Regions from separate parts of the Marinomonas sp. ef1 genome, predicted to be linked through region 1. Evidence: predicted binding sites of a transcription regulator. Region 1 holds the regulator's gene; each other region holds the start of a gene.

What was found. The regulator FNR, encoded in region 1, switches genes on or off when oxygen is low (the NO sensors DNR and NnrR bind a similar motif). The targets are predictions, from matches to a motif close to TTGATNTANATCAA.
Region 2: a site for FNR is predicted at 2,463-2,476, ahead of CCS02_RS20205 (DnaJ C-terminal domain-containing protein). Genes of this name have one in related genera too.
Region 3: a site for FNR is predicted at 2,261-2,274, ahead of CCS02_RS16210 (cytochrome-c peroxidase). Genes of this name have one in related genera too.

The regions. Positions count from the first base shown of each region.
Region 1 covers NZ_NHTT01000002.1:446,772-452,877, forward strand. The annotation lists gene CCS02_RS04505 (RecQ family ATP-dependent DNA helicase) at 45-1,811, shown strand; gene CCS02_RS04510 (SprT family zinc-dependent metalloprotease) at 1,847-2,326, shown strand; gene ttcA (tRNA 2-thiocytidine(32) synthetase TtcA) at 2,446-3,285, shown strand; gene CCS02_RS04520 (YfaZ family outer membrane protein) at 3,296-3,859, shown strand; gene CCS02_RS04525 (adenine phosphoribosyltransferase) at 3,930-4,472, opposite strand; gene fnr (fumarate/nitrate reduction transcriptional regulator Fnr) at 4,497-5,258, opposite strand; gene hemN (oxygen-independent coproporphyrinogen III oxidase) at 5,280-6,106, opposite strand, start outside.
Region 2 covers NZ_NHTT01000020.1:43,203-49,308, forward strand. The annotation lists gene CCS02_RS20190 (fimbria/pilus outer membrane usher protein) at 1-722, shown strand, start outside; gene CCS02_RS20195 (hypothetical protein) at 712-1,563, shown strand; gene CCS02_RS20200 (LuxR C-terminal-related transcriptional regulator) at 1,553-2,143, opposite strand; gene CCS02_RS20205 (DnaJ C-terminal domain-containing protein) at 2,593-3,567, shown strand; gene CCS02_RS20210 (chaperone modulator CbpM) at 3,571-3,900, shown strand; gene CCS02_RS20215 (GGDEF domain-containing protein) at 4,047-5,717, shown strand; gene CCS02_RS20220 (hypothetical protein) at 5,915-6,106, shown strand, end outside.
Region 3 covers NZ_NHTT01000012.1:18,774-24,879, forward strand. The annotation lists gene CCS02_RS16205 (aldo/keto reductase) at 1-815, opposite strand, end outside; gene CCS02_RS16210 (cytochrome-c peroxidase) at 963-2,147, opposite strand; gene minE (cell division topological specificity factor MinE) at 2,323-2,580, opposite strand; gene minD (septum site-determining protein MinD) at 2,582-3,391, opposite strand; gene minC (septum site-determining protein MinC) at 3,453-4,178, opposite strand; gene CCS02_RS16230 (AAA family ATPase) at 4,486-6,106, opposite strand, start outside.

The sequences.
Region 1 (6,106 bases):
GAAAAATCGATGCAGAAAGTATCGTGTTAAGGGATAATTCGCAAATGAATCTAAAGAAGCACACACTTTCACGTCTAGGCTACTCAGAATATCGTCCTTTGCAAGAACAGGCGATCGATGCTTTATGCGCAGGACGTGACGTTTTACTAGCTGCACCAACTGGTGGCGGGAAATCTTTGGCATACCAAGCTGCTGGACTTATGCGAAATGGTGTTGCTGTCATTGTTAGTCCTTTGCTATCGCTTATGTCACAGCAAGTAGAAGAATTAAACAAAAAAGGCATACGAGCCAAGTTTCTTAACTCTACTTTGAATCCTGGCGAACAAGATGATCTCATTTGGGCATTGCGGCATCAGCATATTGACTTGCTTTACTTATCACCAGAAAAGCTTGTTCAACCTTCGGTCATAGGCTTTTTACACAGCTTTGAAATTTCGTTATTTGCCATTGACGAAGCTCATTGTATTTCTCAGTGGGGAAATTTTTTTAGGCCAGAATACAGTCAACTTGGCCAGCTAAAATCTTCATTCCCCGACGTTCCTATTATTGCTCTTACTGGCACCGTCGATCAAAAAACCATGCTGACGATTCAAGAGTCGTTGCAACTTCAAAATTGCCTGCTGCTACGCAATAGTTTTGATCGTACCAATATCAAGATTCAGATAGCGCAAAAAAGAAAAGCCAAACAGCAGATTTTGTACTTTCTGCATCATGAAGTTCCAGGCGAAACAGGCATTATTTATTGCCGCTCTCGGAAAAAAACTGAAGAGCTAGCAGGGTGGTTGAGCAAACTTGGCTTACCTAGTTTAAGTTATCACGCAGCTATGTTGGAGGAAGACAAACAAAAGAATCACAAGATCTTTGCTGAGCAGCAGGGCACCATAATGGTGGCAACCACTGCTTATGGTATGGGTATTGATATTGCTCATGTACGATTTGTTGTTCATTTAGACTTGCCAAGCAGTCCTGAGTCTTATTTTCAAGAAGTCGGGCGAGCAGGACGTGATGGAAAACCGGCGAAGTCTTTGTTGCTATATGGTTTGCAGGATATGCTTCAAGCACAACAACTGGCAGCACTGCAGCCTTTGGCGGCAGAAAGAGAAATACAACATTTAGGCAGTTTGTTTCGTATTTTAGAAGGACGTGGCTGTAGACGACAAAATTTGCTATCACATTTTGATGAGAGCATCCCTGCTTGCCAACATTGTGATCGCTGTCTTTCAAACAAATCTGAACAGAATATGACGACTGCTAGTCAGAAGCTTTTATCGCTGATTTATCACACAAAAGGACTTCAGCCTTTTTCGCTACTTATCCAAATTTTACTTGGGAAGAAAACCAAAGTAGTTTCGGCCGTTGGGGCAGAGTCGTTACCATTATTTGGCAAAGGCAAAGAGTTAAGTGAAGTGCAATGGAAATCAGTTATAAGGCATTTAATTGCCTACGATTATATTACGCTTGGAGTACATAGTGTTTTTGCCGTACATATCAACGAGAAATCACGGAGTGTACTTCAAGGAAAAACACAAATAATCATTCCTAGTGAGCATTATTACCCGGTCCTTCAAGAAGAGCATCTTGCAATAGACGGCATAAATTGGCATAAAATATTGGCTTGGAAGTATAGCTACGGCAAACTGGACTTAAGTGATACCCAACTTAGGTTAATTTGCTTGCATAAGCCAAACTCTATTGCTTCATTGAGTCGCTTAACTGGTTTATCAAAAGAAAAAGTGGCTGATTTTGCTGAGTCGCTCATTAAAATCATTCATGAGGTAGATTTAAAAGAGAAAGCTACATTATGCCCTTAACCTCTCGACAGACGAGCTTAAACTACGACGAAGATGTGTTGAGCATCATTATTGAAAAAGCCGATCATTGCTTTGATAAAGCTGATGCGTTTTTTGGTAATAAATTTAAACGCTCGTCATGTAATTTAAAGCAAAGAGGCAGGGCTGCAGGTACCGCACATCTGCAAAAAAATGAACTGAGGTTTAACCATTTCATGTATCAACAAAGCCCGGCTGAATTCTTAAACACCGTTGTTCCACATGAAGTTGCTCATATCATTGTATTTCAAATCTACGGTAACACGGTGAAACCTCATGGCAAAGAGTGGCAAGCTGTTATGCTTAAGGTATATGGCATCCGACCAAATCGAACACATACCTTTGATGTTCCTCCACAAAAGCAAGCCTTTGAATACCACTGCTCCTGCCAAAAACATCAATTTACTAAACAGCGTCACACCAGAGCTCAGCGCGGTGTTGAATACATCTGCAAAGGTTGTCGCTCAACATTACAATTTATAAGCAAAGATAACTGATAACCTATATAAACAGTGAGAAAGTGATTTTTTATACACTTTTGCCTTATATTATCCATTTTTGATGCGGTAGCTTCATGCTTATAGTAATATAGTCGCGTTTTGTTTACAGCGTATATATGATGGATTTATCTACTCGACCTAAAGAAAAGTTAGAGCTGAACAAGCTCCAAAAACGCCTTCGCAGATTAACCGGCCAAGCTATTGCTGACTTCAATATGATTGAAGAAGGTGACAAAGTGATGGTGTGTTTATCTGGAGGCAAAGACTCTTACACTATGCTTGAAATTTTGCGGAACCTTCAGGCTAGCGCACCTATAAATTTTAGTATTGTTGCTGTGAATCTAGATCAGAAGCAACCTGGCTTTCCTGAGCATATCTTACCTGCTTATCTGGAAGAGCTAGGTGTGGATTTTCATATTTTAGAACGCGATACTTACAGCATCGTAAAAGAAATTGTGCCTGAGGGGAAAACCACTTGTGGCTTATGCTCTCGTTTGCGCCGTGGTTCCTTATACGGTTTTGCTGAGGAAATTGGAGCGACTAAAATCGCACTTGGCCATCACAGAGATGATATTCTTGAAACATTATTCTTGAATATGTTTTTTGGTGGTAAGTTAAAGTCTATGCCACCAAAATTGCTAAGCGATGATGGTAAACATATCGTTATCCGTCCTCTTGCTTACTGCAAAGAAGAAGATATTGAAGCCTTCTCTGTGATGAAGGAATATCCTATTATCCCTTGTAACCTTTGTGGCTCTCAAGAGAATTTACAAAGACAAGTCGTAAAAGACATGTTACAAAAGTGGGAAAAAGAATTTCCTGGTAGAACGGAAACCATGTTTTCTGCTATTCAAAATGTCGTTCCATCGCATTTGGCAGACACAAAACTATTCGACTTTAAAGGGTTAAAACAGTCGCCCGCGGCCTTTGACCGATTAAATATTATTTCATTATAGGATAATAGAAATGAACCTAACGCATAAAGCTCTATTGTTAACCGTCGGTATTTTAGGGTCTTCTATCGTCAATGCATCATCCGCTGGAGTTAGTCTAACGAATGATACAGTAAAAGGTGATATTAACTTGAATATGGGAGCGTTCGGCGTTAATGGCGGCGTTACTCATAATGATGACAAAAATACCTCTACTGCACATATAGGTGTCACTGTTGAAGACTCAGATACTAGTGGACCGCTTCAAGCAGGTATTGGTATTAGACTATATGCTATCGATGCAGATTTAGACAAGAAGGACGACTTATCTGTTGCGCTTGCTTTAGGTGGTTGGTACCGATACACCTTACCAGAAGCGAATCGAGTTAGTATCTATGGCTCTGTGTATTACTCACCACAAGTATTATCCATCTCCAATTTAGATCATATGTACACTTATGAATTTCGTGCTGAATACATGACTATGCGCAATGCACGTGCGTTTATTCGATATGGCAAAACAGTAACTGTATATGAAGATGATTCTCGTAAAGAAATTGACAAAGGTCTTTCTATTGGTGCAACAGTAGACTTTTAATAACAGTAAATATTTTTTTGAAAATAAAAAGGTGGCTTATGCCACCTTTTTATTTGTTAACATTCGAGCATTATTCACCATCATAAGCGCAAAGGCTAAAAACAGGTACTTCACTGTCTCTTAGTTTTTGACTTCCGCCTAGATCGGGCAAATCTATAATAGCTGCCACTTCTTTTATATTCGCACCTTGGCTGGTCAATAGTTTAATTGCGGCAAATAGGGTACCGCCAGTCGCTATCAAATCATCAAATAACAATACTTCATCGCCTGCTTTCACTGCGCCTTCTTGGATCTCCAATTCCGCTTCACCGTATTCCAAAGCGTATTTTTGTGAAATGGTTTTTCCTGGAAGCTTGCCCTTTTTACGCACTAAGATAAGCGGCTTTTGCAGTTCATAGGCTAAAACAGCAGCAATTAAAAAGCCTCGAGCATCAATGCAGGCAATATGAGTGATATCTGTTGCAATGTAGCGATGCACATAAGCATCAACAACCATTCTCATGCCTTTAGGGTCACTAAAAATGGGAGTAATGTCTCGAAAGCTTATACCTTGTTTTGGCCAGTCTTCTATTGTTTGTATTAGGGATTTAACGTAAAAATCGTCGTAAAGCATGCCTGTTGGGCCTCATCATATCAATCAAATGCGGGCGATTTTACCACAATCACTAGCAACCCCAACGAGTTTTTGCATTTCAGGGAAGTCGATTATTTCTATTTCCTTGCCATCAACATGTATTAACTCATTTTTTTGAAAACGAGTGATGACACGACTAACAGTTTCAACGGCCAATCCAAGGTAGTTACCAATTTCACCACGCGACATAGATAAACGAAAAGAGCTCGCTGAATAACCACGCTTTTTGAATCGATTAGATAGATTCAAAAGGAAAGAAGCAACTTTCTCATCAGCATTCTTTTTCCCTAACAATACCATCATCTGTTGGTCGTCGGATATTTTACGGCTCATCACCTTAAATATCTGATGCTTCAAAGAAGGGATATGAGAAGACAGCTCTTCAAGATGACTAAATGGAATCTCGCACACTGTTGTTGTTTCCAGTGCCTTTGCAGAAACAGGGTAGACGTTTGAATCAATCCCGCTTAAACCGACTAATTCACTGGGGCAATAAAAGCCTGTAATTTGCTCTTCGCCGACGGACGTAATATTGAATGTTTTTAAAGTGCCAGAGCGTACAGCATAAACTGAATCAAACGCTTCACCTTGGCGAAACAAAAACTCGCCCTTTTTTAGTGGTTTCTTACGCTCTATTATTTGATCTAATTTATTAATATCTTCATCAGCTAATGCTATTGGAAGGCAAAGGGCGCTTAAGCTACAGTTCTGGCATTGCGAAGTAAGCGTACTGTTGAATCGTGACTGTGTGTGTGTCAATGACATGTGAATCTCCCTGATCTCGATCTATATAACTTTAGAGTATTTTATGGCGCCGTTGAGATATTTATCAAAAACCATACAAATACAGCGAATTAATAATCTACCGCGCTCTGTAACTTTAATAGTGGTCTGCATTCCACTACGATCAATATCTAACATACCATCTTTAGTCATGGGAGTTAGATTTTCCATCTCTTCAAAAAAGTACTCGAAGAAGCGAATATTATATTTTTGCTCAATAATGGCAGTGTTCAACTCAAATTGAGAAATTAGCGTCATTATAACTTGATGTCGAATTCTGTCATCTAGATCACTAATATACCCTTTAGCTATAGCTAATTGACCTTTCTCAATACTACTCCTATAAATTGATAAGTCAGTATGGTTCTGGATATAAACACCATTTAAATCACTAATAGCAGAAACGCCAAATGCGACCAAATCTGTGCCAGCATGTGTTGTATAGCCCTGAAAGTTACGCTGTAGCTTGCCTTGTTTTTGAGCTATCGCCAAGCTATCAGTTGATTTTGCAAAATGGTCCATGCCGATATATTCATAACCAGCAGCTATCAAATACTCAATACTCATTTTCAACAAATCAAGTTTCATACTTGATACGGGCAAACTATCATCTGAAATCCGCCTTTGAGCACGGAATCGATCAGGTAAATGAGCGTAATTGAACAGCGAAATTCGCTCTGGTGATAATTCAATCACTTGCGCCAAAGTCTCTCTAAAGCCTTCTATAGATTGATATGGCAAGCCATAAATAAGATCAAAATTAATTGACTTAATGTCTAATTCGCGAGCATCTTTTACAAGATCTGCAACCATTTTAACGGGTTGAACAC
Region 2 (6,106 bases), on a different contig from region 1:
ACCGAGTTGGAGCGGAAAAAAATGATCAAGATGAAGCCGAATTTGATCTGTATGCACAATATAATGCGAATCGTTTTTTAACTAGTGTTGATCACACTAGTTCCTATCAGGAACTTAATTCGCAATCAGCCGACTATCAAACTCGCTTTAGTTTTTCTTCTAGCATTGCTTTTGCTGGAGACGATTGGGCGGTAGGCAAACCTATATATGATAGCTTTGCTTTAGTTAAAGCCCACTCAAGCCTAGAAGGTAAAAAAATTACTTTAGGAAAATACGATAATCAGTATCGAGCAAGTAATGAAGATTTTTCCACCATATTGCTAAATGATATTAATTCATATAGCCGTTCAACAGTAAGTGTTGATGTGAATGATTTAGCTCCAGGGTACGATATTGGATCTGGTGTTATTTCTTTTTATCCATCCTACCGAAGTGGACATCAAGCCGTAATAGGTACGGAAGCGAATATTTCTGTTATTGCAACGTTGCTTGATGAGCAAGATGTACCATTAGCATTACAAGTTGGAACAGCTGTTTGTACTACAGATAGTAAAAAAACAGAGATAGATTTTTTTACCAATAAAAAAGGAAAATTTGCATTGACTGGTCTTATGCCCTGTCAGTATGAAATCACCTTAAATAACGATAGACAGTCTAAGTTTTTGATTGATGTTAAAGAAAATGAGCAGTTACAGAGGAAAGGGGTGATTCATGTACATTAATAAGATAAGACTTATTTTTAGCGGTATGATTTTTCTGATGTTACCCCAATATGTTATTGCTCAGTGTGATGCAAGAATTGGAGAAATAAGACACCTTTATGATGACTTTGAAAGTTACTATTCATCACAACCTAGTCCGGCAAGAAAAGAATTTCGCATAAACTTAGTTAATGATAACAACTGTAATGCTTATATGATATTAACAACAGAAAATCAATATCAATTAAAAGGACAATTTCAGTCTATTAATTACCATATTAAAAATAATAGTCAGAACTTAATTTTTCCATCAAGAGCTCGATTTATATTTATTGATTCTGTAGCAGATATTAATTTGTTTATTCCTGTTGGTACAATAGTTAAAGCTGGAGTATACACAGATAATTTAATTATAAAATTGTTTGATGAGAATGATGCTTTACTAGATGAAAAATATTTTGAAATTCAGGAAGATATAATTGCCCGTGCGAGTATGTCAATTCTTGGCTATAATTCCCATAGCAGTAATGTCTATTTGGGAGAATTAATACCAAGAAAAGAATATAGCATGTTGCCTAGTTTTAAGGTTATAACGAATACGGATGTTAAATTGACAGTTCTTTCGGAGAATAGAGGTGAGTTAAGGCACAATGTTTATAAAACTAGATATACTGTTGGCTATCTTATTAATTTAGATGGCGAATGGGTGGATTTGAAACAAAATTATAGCAGGGTTTTTTCTTATAACAAAAGAAATGATTTCTTTATAAGTTTGAAAATGAGGATAGATGATTTCAAAAATCAAGCTGCAGGTGAATATACAGATATTCTTAGATTTCAGATAAGTCCTCTTAACTATTGATCTTGTTAAAATTCGATTTACACCAGATTCTAGCTTGTTGTTTGTTTTTTACTTCAATTTTTTGGTAGATTTTATGTAAGTGAACACGAACTGTTGCTTCACTTATAAATAGACTATCAGCAATAGCTGTATATTCTAAACCAGAATACAATAATTTTAATACTTTTATTTCCTTTCTAGTTAAATTATTTGTTCGTAATGTAGTGTGTTGCTCTTCTTCAAGCATTTGTCGAGTCCAGCAATCTGTTACTGACCTTGGAAACCATAATTCACCTTGTTCGATTGCTTTAAAACCTTGTTCGAAAAGAGTTTTATCTGCATATTCAAAAAATATACCTTTCAAGTTTGGCCATGATTTTAAATCAGAAAAGTCTGCATTCTTAGGTACATCAAAAATAACAAGCCCCTGCTGTCCATTTTTCTGCATGAACTGACTTAAAAGTTCATGGTTGGTAATTACATTTAATGTTTTATAATTAACAAGTAACAAATTGTAATCGACAGCTTCATAGAGTAGAGGACTTTGCTTTTTATGATCTAAGTAGTTGATTTTTTTATTGATTTCTATTTCAACATCCATAATCTCTACCTTTATGGTATTTTAAATACTTATTTAATATATTCTTAATCTTTTAATATTTCAATAATTAATTTAATTAATATTTCCTTATTTTAAATTAATGATATCTATTAAATTTATAATTTTTATTGATTTCAATTTTTAGCAATGAGATGGTTTTATTTATGATTTATATTTTTGATGTAAATTTAAAAATGAAACGTTGTTTTGTAATTTTATTTATCTTATTTTTCTATAAGTATTATCAGTTTTTTGGTTTGTAGTTCTCATTTATATGTTATGGATTTTTTCTTTTCCTTATATTTTTACTTCGCATATCTAGATTTATATCAATTTTTTTTGAAATTTAAGCCGCTATTGCTGTTAAAGAGTCTATGATGATAGAAGACAAAAATACATTTAACGAACGAGCTTGTAAGCGAGGTCGATTACGATGGAAGTGAAGCTGCATGGAATTTAAAGATTATTATAAGATTCTGGGTGTCGCTGAAAATGCCGATGCTTCTGCGATAAAAGCAAGCTATCGAAAACTTGCTAGAAAATATCATCCCGATGTCAGTAAAGAAGCTAATGCTGAGCAGAAATTCAAAGAGGTAGGCGAAGCCTATACCGTTTTAAAGGATCCAGAAAAGCGTGCTGAATACGATATGTTGCGTAAGCAAGGTTCTCGTCGAGCTGATGGTGGTTTCCAGCCACCACCTGATTGGCAATCAACTCATGCAGGCCAAAGATCCCATAATCAAAGTAGTAACGCAGATTTTAGTGACTTTTTCGATTCTATTTTTGGAGCGAGTGGCGGAGGCGGAGGGTTTCGTCAAGCGGATGATTTCCAGCGCTCGAACAATCAACGAGGCCGCGATATACATCATAAAATTGCTTTATTTTTGGAGGAAGCACATCTTGGCTGCCAACGACAATTATCTTTGCGAGTTTCCGAGCCAGACCAAAACGGTTTTATAAGGCAGCGAGATAAAACTTTAAATGTAAAGATCCCTGCAGGTGTTATCCAGGGACAGCACATTCGTTTGTCGGGGCAAGGCGAAGCGGGCATTGGCGAAGGAAAAGCAGGGGACTTATTACTTGAAATTGAATTCGCGCCGCATCCTTACTTTGCGGTTGATGGCAAAAATATTTTACTTACTTTGCCTATTACTTGTTGGGAAGCTGCTTTGGGAACCAGTGTAGAAGCACCGACGCTTAATGGTAAAGTAAAGTTAAAAATCCCCAAAGGCGCGACCAGTGGTAATAAACTTCGTATAAAAGGCAAGGGTTTGGTTGGTAAGTCAAGTGAAGTCGCTGGAGATCAGATCGTGACCTTACAAGTGAGTTTACCAAAAGTACACAGCAGTAAAGCCGAAGCGCTTTATCAACAATTATCTGAGTGTGAGTCGGAGTTTAACCCACGCCACGTATTCGAGAGGTAGAGGATGTCTAAATCAGAGATAGTGGTCATTGAATCTCAACATGAGCATGTGTTATTTACTCTAGAAGAGGTCTGTGAACGATGTGATATTCATGTAGACATCATAGTTGAAATGATCGAATACGGTATTGCGGAACCAGTTGAACCAATTGAGCAATCAACGGAATCTATTTGGTATTTTAATAGCCATGCATTAGTTCGATTGCAGCGGGCGCAACGTCTGATGAATGGGTTGGAATTAAACCTATCAGGTGTGGCTTTAAGCCTTGAGTTGATGGATGAAATTGAAGAGTTGCAACAGCGGATCGTCATACTTAGCCGTCAATTGCCATAGAATTACGTTTTGCTGTATGCATTAGCAATTGTTTTGAATGCTTAGGGATGGTTTTAATTATGCGTATAAAGTGAAAGTAGGGACTGTTACTATAATAGTGAAATATGCTGTTTACTTTTCACTATTATAAATAGGCCTACCAAATCATGTTAAGAGGTTTCGATACTTTTAGAAAACGCATTACTCTATTATCTGGCGGTTTGTTGCTTTCTCTAAGTTTGGTGCTGATTACCTCTTTCTATCAACTGACTTCTAGTCGACTTGCAACAGCCAGCGGTGAATCTCTGGTAAATCTTAGCCAATCTATTTCAAATATGTTGTCGGCTAATTTAATGGAGCGTGAACGTGAGGTTGTCCTGCTTAGTAAGCGTACTTCCTTATATGAAACTCAAGACTTAAGCGGATTGCAGTACGCTATTGATCAAATTAAAAGCTCCTACAAGGATTATGCTTGGATTGGTTTTGCTAATGTTGATGGAGTGGTTTTAGCGTCAAGTAATGGAGTATTGAAAGAGGCAGATGTCAGTCAGCGACCTTGGTTCATTAGTGGTCAATCAGGTCCTTTTATTGGTAATGTGCATAAAGCGTTATTGCTTGAAAACTTGCTGCCTAAGACTAAGGATGGCTCGCCAATTCGTTTTGTCGATTTTGCCGCTCCTGTAATAGGTGAAAGTGGTGAGTTGAAAGGCGTAGTCGCGACTCATGCAGATTGGGCTTGGGTTAAAGAGGTTTTGTTATCTTCTTTGACCGATGCTTCGAAACGAAAAAATATCGATATCTTTATTATCGATAATGAGCACAGAGTTTTATATCCAGACTATCATTTTCCTAATGATATTGAAGTACCAAAAACACTGCCTAAAGATGGCCAATTTAAATCGTTGCTTTGGCAGGATGACAAAGAATACCTAACCAGTTTAGTTTCGGTACGCTCTCCTGAATCAACAGATCTTGCTTGGCAAATCGTTGTACGTCAGCCATTGTCTATTGCTATGTCAGCAGTAAATGAAGTTCATAAGTTGTTACTTTTTTTTGGTGTGTTTGCGACATTGCTTTGTATGCTGCTTGCCTATCAATTTGCGGGCACATTAAGTCGTCCATTGGAGCGATTAGCGCTGACAGCAAAGAGTATTCAGCAGGGAGATAGAAAGGTAACTTTTCAATCGGATAGTAAGTTGATAGAAGTGGCAAGCTTAAGTCGTTCTTTGCAGGAAATGATGTCTTCTTTATTGATGAGAGAGCAGTCTTTGATGCAGATGAATGTCATGCTAGAGACAAAAGTAAAAAATAGAACGGCAGAGTTAGAAGCCAGTAATCGGTCTCTAGAAGCGATTGCTCGTAAAGATCCACTAACACACATCTATAATCGTTTGGCTTTAGATGAGGCGTTACATAAAGAGTATCGCCAAGCACAAGAGTCAAAATGTCCTTTTGCAGTGATTATGACAGATGCAGACCATTTCAAAAGAGTAAATGATTCTTTCGGTCACACTGTGGGAGATTTGGTGCTGCAAAAAATCGCAAAATTGCTTACCGTGCAAGTTGGAGAAAAAGGTATTGTCGCTCGATTTGGCGGTGAGGAATTTACTGTGTTGTTACCAAATATGAATGCTGACGAAGCAAAAAACATAGCCGAAATGATTCGCGAAGCACTTGAAAAAGAAGAGATGAGCGACGGGCTTTATGTTACGGCGAGTTTTGGTGTCGCTATGTATGAAATAGATGATAGTCATTATGAGCAAGTGCTTAACCGTGCCGACGCCGCTCTCTACAAAGCTAAAGAGCAAGGTCGAAATCGTGTAGTTGTTGGTGCTTAACAGAGTTGTCTTTATACAAGTTCCAGAGGTCTTATTGCTATATCGGAATGCTCCTCGCTAGTTGCATTAGATACTCATGCTTTAAAAACCTAGACAAAAAATTACGATACGAAACAGGATAAGGATGAAAAAAACAGTACTATATACATTCGTTCAATGACATCGTCATCAAGTGATGCAAACTCAGAAGGGGATTTATGAAATTTTTTTTGAGTTGTGTCTTGTTCAAAACAAAAGCCTATAAAGTCATCAACTTCTGTTCTATTCGGCAATTTTTGATACTGGTATTGTCTTCGTTTTTAACCATCCCAGCTTATTCAGTAGAAGTCCATTCTAGTGATTTTCCCCCATCTTCTGATATATCGCCTGTGCTTACTTTAGGAATGCCT
Region 3 (6,106 bases), on a different contig from region 1:
GTATCACGGAAAATACCGTTACGCTGCGCATAGGTCCAACGACTTCCTGCAGGGCGGGCACCACCAAGATACTTACCTGTTAAAGCACCAGCCGCCAAAGGCGACCAAGGCAAATACGCAACATCTTCATGAACACAGTTTTCAACCAAATAGGGCCAATCTTTTGTGTGTAACAAGCTAAATTCATTTTGAATAGAAGCAACTCGAGGCAAACCATGTTTATCACTCAAACGAATAAACTCATTAATCCCCCAAGTCGTATCATCAGATAAACCAAAGTGACGAATTTTACCCGATTTAATACAAGCATCTAACCCTTGAAGAATATCTAATATTTGAGCGGACTGCTCATTACGATCAACATCAGTAAAGCTAATAACCCCAGGGAAGTGCTTTGCAAAATGTGGTGTAGAACGATTTGGCCAATGAAGCTGATAAAGATCAATATAATCTGTCTGCAAGCGCTTCAGAGAAGCATCTACTGCTTCAATCACCGTTTTGCCAGAAATATTGCTTCCATCACGAACGTATTTCATTCCAGGGCCGGCAATTTTAGTAGCAAGAATAAATTCTTTACGACGCGATGGATTACGAGAAAGCCAATCACCAATAATAGTTTCTGTTTTACCATAAGACTCAGGCGTTGGCGGTACAGAATACATTTCAGCAGTGTCGATAAAATTCACACCATTTGCTAAAGCGTATTCAATTTGAACATCGGCATCAGCTTGGTTGTTTTGAGTACCCCAAGTCATGGTACCCAAACATACGCGAGAAACTTCTAAGCCAGTTCGGCCAAGTGGAACATACTTCATGATATCAACCCTTTAAATTCAAGCGGCACATACAAGATGCGAAAGAAAATAACTAAAGAATCAATGTAATAAATTTTTTACTTACTAGCCAGTTTTATCAATGAAAACAATAAGGAGTTAAGCCTAGCCGTCACAACAATAACAACACTATTGATCATTAAGTAATGACTCATAGCGCTGATCTGTTAATGTTTTCAAAAACGCAACAATGGCATCCACCCTTTGATCTGGCAAGGCTGGACCCTTTTGCAAATTCACCAAGTCGATATTTTCCGCCACTTCAGGCTCAGCCCAAGGCTTACCTGTTTCAGGGTTTATCGTACGCCTTGGATTATTATATTTATCATAAAAAAGCACTACCGTTCGAAGATCTTTAAAGACACCATTATGCATATATGGCCCTGTAACAGCGACATTTCGCAAAGACGGCACTTTAAATTTACCTGCTTGCTTAGGGTCATCTATGGACGGATTATCCAATAATCCAAGATCTTTTTTATTACCATTGTGCGTCATCAAGTCAGGGTTAGCCGGTACACCAATATTACGATATTCATAATTAGTAAAGGTTTCTTGGGAGTTAAGTGGTGAGGCATTCAGTTGGTGACAAGCATTACAGTTTGTAAACTGTTGAGAGAAAAATAAGGTTTTTCCAAGCTCCTCTTGAGGCGTCAGTTTTATCTCGCCACGTAAAGCTCGATCGTATTTCGAGTCAAACGGCAGGAACATAGCTGTTTTTTCAAACGTCGCAATAGCCTCTGTGATTGCGGCATAACCCTTTATTGGATCATTTAAAATATCTTGCCCATAAATTGAATTAAACAAGCCTTCATAGCGCTCATTTTCTTTTACCCGGTTAACAACAGCCGCACCGTCTGGCAAAGCCATCTCCAAAGGATTTAAAAATGGTCCTTCTGCTTGTTGCGCCAAACTAGAGGCTCGGCCATCTAGAAACTGACCACCACGATATTCACCATTAGACATGCGATGAAAAGCCGGAGCAAACGCCGCATAGGCCGCAGTCGGTGTATTGCGACTCCCCATAGATAATCGATCGCTGCCCAATGAAACCGCACCAAACAAGGCATCTTGTCTTTTATCTACAAAACCGTTTGCGATATCGTGACAGGTTCCACAAGACTGATTGCGCTCTTTAGATAAATTCGTATCAAAAAATAACTGCGCTCCCAACATCGCTTTAGGATCTGTCATTGCAACAGGAAGCTCAGGAGAGGAACTAGTAGACTTAGCTTGCAAAACAACTTGCTTAGGTTCACTGCAAGCAGCTAGAAACAAAGAAACAGCAATCACACCCAAAGAAAAACGCAGCATGTTATCTTACTCTAACAATCAAAAAAGAATGGCTCGCATCATACACCCATGAAAACCTGAGTAAAACGATGACGACTGTACAATAATAATTCGGCACAAAAAAAGCGCCAAACAAGACATACATCAATTGTCTCATTGAGCGCTTTCTTATTATTAACGAGAACTTACCGAAGCACTAATTCTGCTCTGGCAAGGTCACATTTAACTCTAATATTGAACAATCATCGGTATTGTCTAATTGTATCTGCACATCTTCATTGCCGATATTTACATACTTACGAATTACATCAATGATTTCTTGCTGCATCTGTGGCAAATAATCTGGCTGATGGCGTTTACTACGCTCATGAGCAACAATAATCTGCAATCGATCCTTGGCAACAGAAGCGGAGCTAGGCGCGCTTTTGCTTTTAAAATAGTCAAAAATTCCCACTCTAACCTCCTAACAAACGTTTGATAAAACCTTTTTTCTGGACCTCTAAGAAGCGCAAAGGACGCTCCTCGCCCATCAATCGGTCAACAGCGTCCATGTAGGCAAGACCGGCTTCAGAATCTGTGTCTAAAATAACTGGTGTCCCTTGGTTTGAAGCTTTCAAAACAGCCTCTGACTCAGGAATAACACCCAGTAATGGAATTGCTAAAATATCCTCAACATCAGAGACACTTAGCATTTCACCTAACGCAACACGACCAGGGTGGTAACGCGTTAAAAGGAGATGCTCTTCTATTGGCTCTTTGCCATCTTCTGCACGCTTAGACTTACTTTGTAGAATACCCAAAATACGATCCGAGTCGCGCACAGAAGATACTTCTGGATTAGTTACAACGATGGCAGCGTCAGCAAAATATAGCGCCATCTGAGCGCCCTTCTCAATACCTGCTGGCGAATCACAGATAATGTATTCAAAGTCCTTAGCAAGCTCCTCAAGAACTCCCTGAACCCCTTCAATAGTTAAAGCATCTTTGTCGCGCGTTTGCGACGCCGGCAAAATAAACAAATCTTTTGTACGCTTATCTTTTATCAAAGCTTGAGATAAAGTCGCCTCTTTATTTATGACATTCACGAAATCATAAACCACTCGACGTTCACAACCCATAATCAAGTCTAGATTACGTAAACCCACATCGAAATCTATAATTACCGTTTTATGACCTTTTAACGCAATACCAGTCCCAATAGCAGCACTGGATGTTGTCTTGCCGACACCACCCTTGCCCGAGGTGACTACTATAATCTTTGCCAATGTTGTATCCCCCGATAAACTCACACTGAGTCTACCTAACTAATTAAATGAATAATAAATCTTAAAGCGGTACGATTTCTAAGCTATCGTCAACTAATAACACTTGAGCGCTGTCTTTCCAAACGATATTTTGCAGCGCATCGCTCAACATAAAATTACCAGCAATGGAAACCAATTCCGCTTCCATGCTTTTGCAAAAAATTCGGGCGTCCGCATCACCTTTCACACCAGCCAATGCACGACCACGCAATGCACCATAAACATGGATATTCCCATCAGCAAGCACTTCAGCACCAGCACTAACCTGATTAAGTATAATTAAGTCACCTTCAGCATAAACTTGCTGACCAGAACGAATTGGCTTAGTAATCACCTTAGTAGCTTGAGGCACTAAGCGCTCTTCAACCACTGTCTTCACCACTACATCTGGGCTAGTTTCTTCCTTAACAGCAGGAGATATATTAATTGGTCTTGCTTTACTTGCCGGCAATAGAGGAATAGTTACCGAAGCATTCCAAACAGGTAATGCTTCAGGATCACAACGCCAGCCAATTACGCCAAGGCCAAGAGCGCTGACCGATTGAATCAGCACCTCGAATTCTTCTAACCTAATACCACGCTTCATTTTCGAAATATCAATGATGATCGGCGCTTGATTAAAAAAATGCGGGACCTGATCAATCTTCTCTTTTAAATGAAATACAATGTCATCTAATGAAAAGGTTTGAATTTCTAATAAAACCGTTGTAACGACACTTCCTTTAAGTCGGAAGCCTGAGTCTGTCATGCAAACTGTCCTTTTTTAAATAGCTTAAATACTGAAAAGCCGCACTGAACTTTCATCATCAGCGTTAAAAATCTATTCTATCAAGCTGGATGATTAAAGAAAGCCACCACTACAATGTCTTTACACTTACATAAATGCCCATACCGCTCTCTTGTAGTGCTAAGAATAACGCAAAATGAGCAATAATGAACGTAAGATTAAGCATTTGATTTAATTAATATTTTACAACTTACTTACATACTTGTTCCCATAAATCTGGGGAAAACTTTTGCACCAATAACAGTCAGTAAATAAACGGATTAATACCTCATTCTTCTGTCGAATGCACAGCAAATTCAGCAGAAAGACGACTCACCCCCAAACCACTTTGTTTTGTTAACTTAATTTGTACCGGAATACGTTCTTTCAGAGCATTAATATGACTAATAATACCGATAGTTTTACCTGATGAATGCAAGTTATCCAAAGCATCAAGGGCAGACTCTAGCGTCTCGCTATCCAAAGTGCCGAAACCTTCATCTAAGAATAGCGAATCGATACTAGTCTTATGGGACACCAAATCAGACAAAGCTAAGGCTAGTGCTAGACTCACCAAGAAAGACTCGCCACCAGACAGCGTTTTCGTATCGCGCGAGGCGTTCGCTTGCCAAGTATCTACCACAAGTAAAGACAAAGCATCTTCGTTACGCATTAATTGATAGCGACGATGCAAAATATCCAAGTGTTGATTCGCCAAATACACCAAATGATCCAGCGTCAAACTTTGCGCAAAACGACGGAATTTAGCTCCATCAGCAGAGCCGATTAAATGATTCAAGCGCTCGAGATGAACAAACGCCTCTCGACGAGCCTTTAGAGCCTCTTTAGATTTGGTTACCTGATCCCTGCGTTTGACTTCTTCTTGAATCTGCTGAGCAACTACACCCCATTGACGATGCAGAGCTTGACGCTCTAAATCAAGCTCTGCATATTTTTCTTCCAGCTCTTCAAGAGAAGACTTTTCAAAGATAGAGCCGTCAAGAGCTGCATCGTCAAAAACAGCAAGCTTGGACTTGCTTTCGGAATGCTTAAGCAAGGATTCCTCAGATTGATTTAATAATGTTTGTAATCGAGAAACGGCTTCTTGTAACTTCTTCTGCACATCTTGACGTTGATTGACTTCCTCTGTGGATAAACTTGCTTGCAACCAAACAGCCTCACTTTCAAAGCCTGTCTCAGCTAAACGTTTTTGCCAATGAGACAAAGCTGCCTCATATTCTGACGTTAATAAAAGTTGCGTTTTATTGAGAGCTTCCAACGTAGCATTACTAGACGCCAATGCTTGAGCGATTTGCTGTCGCTCAGATTCTACCTTTTCTAACGTTTGATGAGCATGATCAGTCTGAGATTGCACTTCTTGACGAAGTTCACCAACACTCTTGCCACCTAAAAGTTCATGTAACTGTTCAGCGATAGCTTTTAAACTCGCATCAAGCTCAGCGACTTTCTCACGAGCTTCAGTATGCAATTGCTGACTCTCTTTTAACGCACCTTGCAGACCTTGGCATTCGTAAGAAAGCTGCTCACGTTGCTGCCATAGAGCATCGTAACCCGTTTTACTGTCGCGCCATTGCGTCATCGCGTCTTGCAACTGCACCAACGCTTCTGCCAAAGACAAATCAAAGTAGCTTTCAGGAACATTTGCTTGCTGCATTTCATTGCGCAAATGCCCAATGGTTTGCTCTTGTTCGTCTCTTCTAGTTGTTAAATTCTGTTGATGCGTTTCTAAAGTTTGCCACAACAGCTGACACTGATTCTGATCTTGTGAAACTTGCTGTTGCGTCGTTTGATGCTGAAGATTCAAGCGTTGTAATTCAGATTCTAATGCCACACGAGATTGTTGAAGCGCTTCTAGCTTAGGCGCGATTTCTTGCAAAGCACGCCAGTCT